Regions from separate parts of the Kitasatospora nipponensis genome, predicted to be linked through region 1. Evidence: riboswitches for the same ligand, from Rfam matches in the RefSeq annotation. Region 1 holds a riboswitch; each other region holds the start of a gene.
The links. Region 1 has a riboswitch for cobalamin ahead of metE (5-methyltetrahydropteroyltriglutamate--homocysteine S-methyltransferase). Riboswitches for the same ligand answer to the same signal wherever they lie in the genome.
Positions count from the first base shown of each region.

Region 2: linked by a shared signal. The riboswitch ahead of nicT (Nickel transporter NicT) and the one ahead of metE (5-methyltetrahydropteroyltriglutamate--homocysteine S-methyltransferase) in region 1 are both predicted to bind cobalamin.
Region 3: linked by a shared signal. The riboswitch ahead of ABD323_RS21440 (cobalamin biosynthesis protein) and the one ahead of metE (5-methyltetrahydropteroyltriglutamate--homocysteine S-methyltransferase) in region 1 are both predicted to bind cobalamin.

Region 1 is NZ_BAAALF010000024.1:15,124-17,381, forward strand. It holds gene metE (5-methyltetrahydropteroyltriglutamate--homocysteine S-methyltransferase) at 1-1,165, opposite strand, end outside; cobalamin riboswitch at 1,304-1,526, opposite strand; gene ABD323_RS09895 (type 1 glutamine amidotransferase domain-containing protein) at 2,195-2,258, shown strand, end outside.
Region 2 is NZ_BAAALF010000340.1:1,960-4,217, reverse strand. It holds gene nicT (Nickel transporter NicT) at 12-1,142, opposite strand; cobalamin riboswitch at 1,175-1,387, opposite strand; gene ABD323_RS39695 (class I SAM-dependent methyltransferase) at 1,479-2,150, opposite strand; gene ABD323_RS39690 (ArsR/SmtB family transcription factor) at 2,237-2,258, opposite strand, start outside.
Region 3 is NZ_BAAALF010000078.1:19,438-21,695, reverse strand. It holds gene ABD323_RS21445 (RNA-guided endonuclease InsQ/TnpB family protein) at 1-842, opposite strand, end outside; cobalamin riboswitch at 1,148-1,284, shown strand; gene ABD323_RS21440 (cobalamin biosynthesis protein) at 1,412-2,258, shown strand, end outside.

The sequences.
Region 1 (2,258 bases):
GGGTGCCCTCGCGCAGGCCGCGGGCGAGGGCGGTGATCTCGGTGGTCTTCTGGCGGGCGAAGGCGAGCCAGCGGGCGACCTGCGGGTCGAGGTCGCGCTCGGCGCCGGCGTCGAGCGGGACGTGCAGCAGGGAGCAGGAGGGGGCGACGTCGACGCGGCCGGCCAGGCCCAGCAGGGTGGCCAGGGTGGTGAGGGACTTCTCCAGGTCGTTGATCCAGACGTTGCGGCCCTCGACCACGCCGGCGATCAGCCGCTTGCCGGGCAGGCCGCCGACGGCCGCGAGGTCGAAGAGGTTGGCGGCGCCGGGGCCGGTGAAGTCCAGGCCGACACCGTCGATCGGGGCCTTGGCCAGCACCTTGAGTGCCTCACCGGCCCGGTCGAAGTAGGTGGCGACCAGCAGTTTCGGGCGGTCGGTGAGGGCGCCCAGTTCGCGGTAGAGGCGGGCGGCGGCGTTCAGTTCGGCGGGCGTGCGGTCCTGGACCAGGGCGGGCTCGTCGAGTTGGACCCACTCGGCGCCGGCGGCGCGCAGGTCGGCGAGGAGTTCGGCGTAGACGGGCAGCAGCCGGTCCAGCAGGGTGATCGGCTGGAAGTCGGCGGCGACGTCCGGGGCTGGCTTGGCGAGCAGCAGGTAGGTCAGCGGGCCGACCAGCACCGGACGGGCCCGGTGGCCCAGCGCGAGGGCCTCGCGGAGCTCGCCGACCGCCTTGGCGGAGTTCGCGGCGAAGACCGTCTCGGGTCCCAACTCGGGGACGAGGTAGTGGTAGTTGGTGTCGAACCACTTGGTCATCTCCAGCGGCGCCAGGTCCTGGGTGCCGCGGGCCATCGCGAAGTAGCCGGCCAGCGGGTCGGCCTGGACGGCGGCGCGGTGGCGCGGCGGGATCGCCCCGACGGCGACCGTGGCGTCCAGCATGTGGTCGTAGAGCGAGAAGTCGCCGGTGGGGAGCTCGGTGACACCGGCGTCGGCGAGTTGGCGCCAGGTGGCGCGGCGAAGGCCCTCGGCGGTGGTCCGCAGGTCGGCGGCGCTCACCCTGCCGGCCCAGTAGCCCTCGATCGCCCTCTTCAGTTCACGGTGGGGGCCCTGCCGCGGGTAGCCGTACACGGTCGTCTGCGCGGCGGTGGTCGTCGCGGGGCCGTCGGTCGCACTGGTGGTGGAACTCGTTGACACGGAACTCTCCTTCGCGAGTCGCGTTGCGATCCCGGGAGAGCACGAAGCCGTGAACGTACGACAGCGCGGGCACGGCGCCAGGATGGGCCCGCCCGCTCCGCCGACCCGCCCTCGAGGTCACCGAGATCACCGCGTGCGAGGTGCACGCGGGCAGTGGCAGGTCTTCGGACTCGCGGGCGCGTCCACCTGTGAAGGCGGACCCCTACTGGCCGTCGCTTCCCGGGCCCCTGCTGGGGCCCAGTGCATGTGACGGCGGTCGTTCCCACTCACCGCTGCGGGGCAGTCCCGGATTCCCACCGGGTTCCCTCTTACGACGCACCTGCCTGGCGGACAGGGCGAACCGACTGCGAGTCACAGCCTAGGCCCATCGGGGCCGCGCCGCCGGAAATCGTCCGCATGACGGATGAGAATCGATCAGCATGCGAGCCGCGGTCCACCCGCGACACCGGCCCCCGGGCGCCGGCCGTCCGCACGCGCGCTGCCGCATAGGTGTAGTTGCCGGCCGCCGCGCAGCTGGGGTCCGGGGCGGTACTGGCCCGGGTGCAGACGGCCTGGTCCAGGGCGGCGACCAGGTCGTGACCGCCGAAGGCGTGCGGGTCGTAGCCGGTGATCTCGGCGAGCAGGGCCTCCTTGCCGAGCGAACCGCGCCGTAGACCTCGACGGCGCTCGTGGTGACGCGGCTTCAGCGCAGGTAATCCGACTCGTCCACCTCGCGGTGGACCTACGGTTGCGGGTCAGCGCCGGATTTTAACCGGCTTCCCCTGGCTGCTGAAGGTTTGAAATCGGCTCATCTGACCAGAGTCGGTCGCGAAGCGTCAACGGAGCGGGATACCCGGCCCGCCCGGCGGGATGCCCACGCGGCCCCGCACGATGACATTCCGTCGGCTCCCGGCTTCGCCGGCCGTCGGCGTTTCCCCCGGTGGCCGGAACTTGACCGGGTCTACCGTCGAGGCCATGAGCACGCCGGCGTCCTGGATCCAGGGCGTCGGAGCGTGGAACCAACCACCACCCCCGGAGCGGACCACCACCATGGCCAAGAAGATCCTTTTCGTGATGACCGGCGCCGACCACTGGACGCTGGCCGACGGCACCA
Region 2 (2,258 bases), on a different contig from region 1:
GCCGGCCGGGCTCACCGCCCGGTTCGGCGGCTCCACCTGGCCTCCACCCTGGCGAAGCGCCAGTAGCCCAGCGCGCAGGCCCAGACCGCGACGAAGAGCGCCGTGATCAGGTAGCCCGCGCTGTTCAGGCTGATGGAGGAGATCCAGCCGGTCACCGGGTCGGTCAGGTCGAGCTGCTCGTGCAGCACCGAGACCAGCTCGACCGTGCCGATCAGGAACGCCACCGCGATGGAGAGGCCGGTGATGGTGAGGTTGTAGAAGACCTTGCGCACCGGGTTGGCGAAGGCCCACTGGTACGCGAAGTTCATGAAGGTGCCGTCGAGGGTGTCGAAGAGGCTCATCCCGGAGGCGAAGAGCAGCGGCAGGCAGAGGATCGCGTACCACGGCAGGCCGGCGGAGGCGCCGGAGCCGGCCATGACCATCAGGGTGACCTCGGTGGCGGTGTCGAAGCCGATCCCGAAGAGCAGGCCGATCGGGTACATCTGGCCGGGCCGGGTGATGGACTTGGTCAGCCGGCCCAGCACGCGGTTCATCAGGCCCCGGCCGTCCAGGTGCTTCTCCAGCTCGTGCTCGTCGAACTGACCGCCCTTCATCGCCGTGAAGACCCGGTAGATCCCGGCCAGCGAGACCAGGTTGAGCGCGGCGATCAGGTAGAGGAACCCGCCGGAGACGCTGGTGCTGACCACGCCCAGCAGCTTGTGCGCCCCCGAGTCGTCGTCGGTGAGCGTGCCCACCACGTGGGCGCCCGCGGCGACCAGGCCGGCCAGCACGACCACGATGGTGGAGTGGCCGAGCGCGAACCAGAAGCCCACCGAGACCGGCCGCTTGCCGTCGGCCATCAGCTTGCGGGTGGTGTTGTCGATGGCCGCGATGTGGTCGGCGTCGAAGGCGTGCCGCATGCCCAGCGTGTAGGCGGTGACCCCGAGGCCGACGCCGAAGACCTGGGTGCCGATCGTGTAGTGGTGCGGCGCCACCACCGCCAGCAGGATCCCGAAGGCGACCACGTGCATGGCGGCGATCACCGCGAGCAGGCCGCCGGTCCGTATCCAGTCCTTGCGCTGCCAGCGGAAGACCGCCGGCACCTGGGTCGATGCGGCGTCGGTCGTCGACGCCGCGGCGGCGGCGGTTTCGGGCAGAGTCATGTCGGGGGCAGCCTCTCCAGCACCTCGTGGATGGGTAACGCGGTGCCGTGGCCGGTCTCCTGGCTGACAGGTCCGACGCTCCCTCCGCCCGGCCTTCCCGGCCGCTTGCGCGCCCAGTGACCGCCGCCGGAGTGCGGCGGGTACGGCGGGGGAACTCCCTGATCACAGTGGCGAGGGCCGCTCCGGTCTGGGACCCCTGAAGGTCCGTCACCGAATTCCCGAACACCACGGCGGACAACACCGTAGGCGGCGACGGTCCTGATCAGCAAGCTCGCGCCGCGGCCGGCGAGCCGGCGGGCCGCACCACCACGGCCCGCCGCAGCGGTTGCCGAGCGATCACAGATGGGCGATCAGGGCGTAGCGCTCGTCCTGCACCGGGTGCCCCCAGAGGGCGGGCTCCTGGTCGAGCCGCTCGATCCGCACGGTGGCGGCCAGCGGCTCCACGGCCTGCGCCAGCGTCCGCGCGCCGACCCCGCCGGCGAACGGCAACGCGCCGGCACCGGGCACGTACGGCGCGGGGTCGGCGCTCTGCCGCCAACGCCCCTCGACCAGCACCAGGCGGCCGCCCGGGCGCAGTCGCTCGGCCCAGGCGCGCAGCGCGGCGTGCGGGTCGGGCAGCGTCCAGAGCAGGTGGCGCACCAGCACCACGTCGAAGGCCCGGTGCGCGGTGGGCGGCGCGGCGGCGTCGCCCACCAGGAAGGTGCCGGGCAGGCCGGCCGCGGTGAACTTGGCGCGGGCCCGGTCGATCATCGCGGCGGCGCAGTCCACCCCGGTGACCCGGTGACCGTCGGCGGCGGCCAGCAGGGCGAGGGAGCCGGTGCCGCAGCCCGCGTCCAGCACGTCGGCGGGCCCGGCGGGCAGCCAGCCGGCCAGCCGCGCGGCCCAGGCGGCCCGGGTGGCGGCGGCGCGCAGGCCGTGGTCGGGCTCGTCGTCGAAGGCGGGGGCGGCGGCGTTCCAGTAGGTGGCGACGGCGGTGGCCAGCGGCTCGGTTCCGGGGGTCTGCGTCATCTCCCGATCCTGGCAGCCGGCACTGACACCGGGACCGGCCGTGGCGCGGCGGCCCCCAGTCGTGCGGCGGCGGCCGGCGGGCGGCGTCAGTCGTGCGGTGGCAGGTGG
Region 3 (2,258 bases), on a different contig from region 1:
GCCTTGGCCCACTTGCGGCCGGTGTCCTGACGCTGCCGGGCGATCTTCTTGTGAGCCTTCGCCGTGCTCCGTTGCGCGCGAAGGTAGCCCTTCGACGCACCCTGACCGCGTCCCGGCTTCCTGCGAGCCATCTGCCGCTGATACCGGGTCAGCTTCACCCGCGCGTCGCGTCCGTGCTCCGGGTGGGGAAGATCATGGGTGTCACTGGTGGTGGTCGCGGTCTCCGTCACTCCCCAGTCGATGCCTATGCAGCGACCGACGGCGGGGAGCGGCTGCGCTTCGACAGGGACGACGAGCGAGGCGTACCAGTGGCCGACGCTGTCGCGGTACACGCGCACGCTGCTCGCGTCGGCGGGCAGGTCGCGGGACCACACCACCATCAGGACGATTCCGCCCGCCAGGTGTAAGCGGCCGTCCTTGATACGGAAGCCGCGCCGGGTGTAGTTCATCGACGGGAGCGCCTCGCGCTTCTTCTTGATCTTCGGCATCCCCGCGCGGCGCTTGATCGGCAGGCGGTCCTTCACATCGTTGAGCGCCTTCGTCCGGGACTTCGCGAAGTCCCGGACGATCTGCTGCTGCGGAACGCTCGCGCCCTCGCGCAACCACGGCATGGCGGCACGGGCCTCGGTCAGCATCCGGTCCAGTTCGGCCGGACCGCACGTCACCTTCTCGCCGCCCTCGGGGCGGGTGCGGTTGGCGACGGAACGCTGACGGGACTTCGCCACACACTCGTTCCACACCCACCGACAGCGGGCCCATTCGGCTTCGAGGCCGGACAAGGCGGTGGACGACACACGAAGCCGATAGGTGTACCGGGCGAATCCGGCATCCCCGCTCTCCATTGACACCCCCGGCGCAACCCACACACCAATCCGACTGACGATCACCATGCCACGCACCACTGACAGCGGACACGGTGATCTGGGCCCCGGGGGGTCACGGATGGTGGACGCCGATCCGCCCGGCGGCGAATCGGCTGCACCTGACCCGCCACGTGGGACATCGGATTCCTCCCCGGCCTGAAGGCCTGGGCATCACCTGGTGACGGTTCGCCACCGGGCCGCCGGTGTGATCCACCACTCCGGGGGCGCGGTTGACTCCCGGTTCCGGGCCGTGATGGGATCCACGGGCCATACGGAGGCACAGAGAGGAAGCCGGTGCGAATCCGGCGCGGTCCCGCCACTGTCACCGGGGAGCACGCTCGACGTCATGGTCACGGCGGTCCGCCACAGGATCGTTGGAAGGCCCGAGGGTGTGTCAGCTACCCGGGGAGCCAGGAGACTCTCGCCCCCGGTTCGTCGATCCAGGGCGCGGACCCTGAGTGAGGACACATCCTGATGCTGCCCGCCCCGCCACGGCCCGGCCCGGCCGCTCCACCCACCCTCCCGCCCGCCGTCCCGCCGGCCGGCTGATGCCGGTGGGTGCGGTGCGGGCAACCCTTCCCTACGCGGTGGGCGCGCTGGCCGGATACGCGGCCGACGCCCGCTTCGGCGACCCCGGGCGCGGGCACCCGGTGGCCGTCTTCGGCCGGGCGGCCGGGCGCCTGGAGCGCGCGCTGTGGCGCGACCACCGGGGCGCCGGGGCGCTGCACACCGCGCTCTGCGTGGGCGCGGTGGCGGCCGGTGCGGTGGGCGTCGAGCGGCTGGCGCTCGCGCGCACCCGTGGCGCGGCCCCTGTCGCCACCGCGGCCCCCGTGGCCACGGCCGCGCTCGCCACCTGGACGGTGCTCGGCGGCACCTCGCTCACCCGCGAGGCGCGCACCATCGGCGCCGCGCTCGCCGCGGACGACCTGGACGCGGCCCGCGAGCGGCTGCCGCACCTGTGCGGGCGCGACCCGAGCGCGCTGGACGGAGCGCAGATCGCCCGCGCGGTGGTCGAGTCGGTGGCCGAGAACACCGCCGACGCCGTCGTCAACGCCCTGGTCTGGGGCGCGCTGGCGGGCCCGCCCGGCCTGCTCGCCTTCCGGGCCGTCAACACGCTGGACGCGATGGTGGGTCACAAGTCCGCGAAGTACCGCCGGTTCGGCTGGGCGGCGGCCCGGCTGGACGACCTGGCCGGCTGGCCCGGTGCCCGGCTGACCGCGCTGCTCACCGTGGCGGCCGCGCCGCCCGCCGGGCGGCGCACCGCCTGGCGCGTCTGGCGCCGCGACGGCTCCGCGCACCCGAGCCCGAACGCCGGGCAGGCCGAGTCGGCCTTCGCCGGCGCGCTGGGCGTGCGGCTGGGCGGTCCGCTGCGCTACGGCGTCCGGGTGGAGCAAC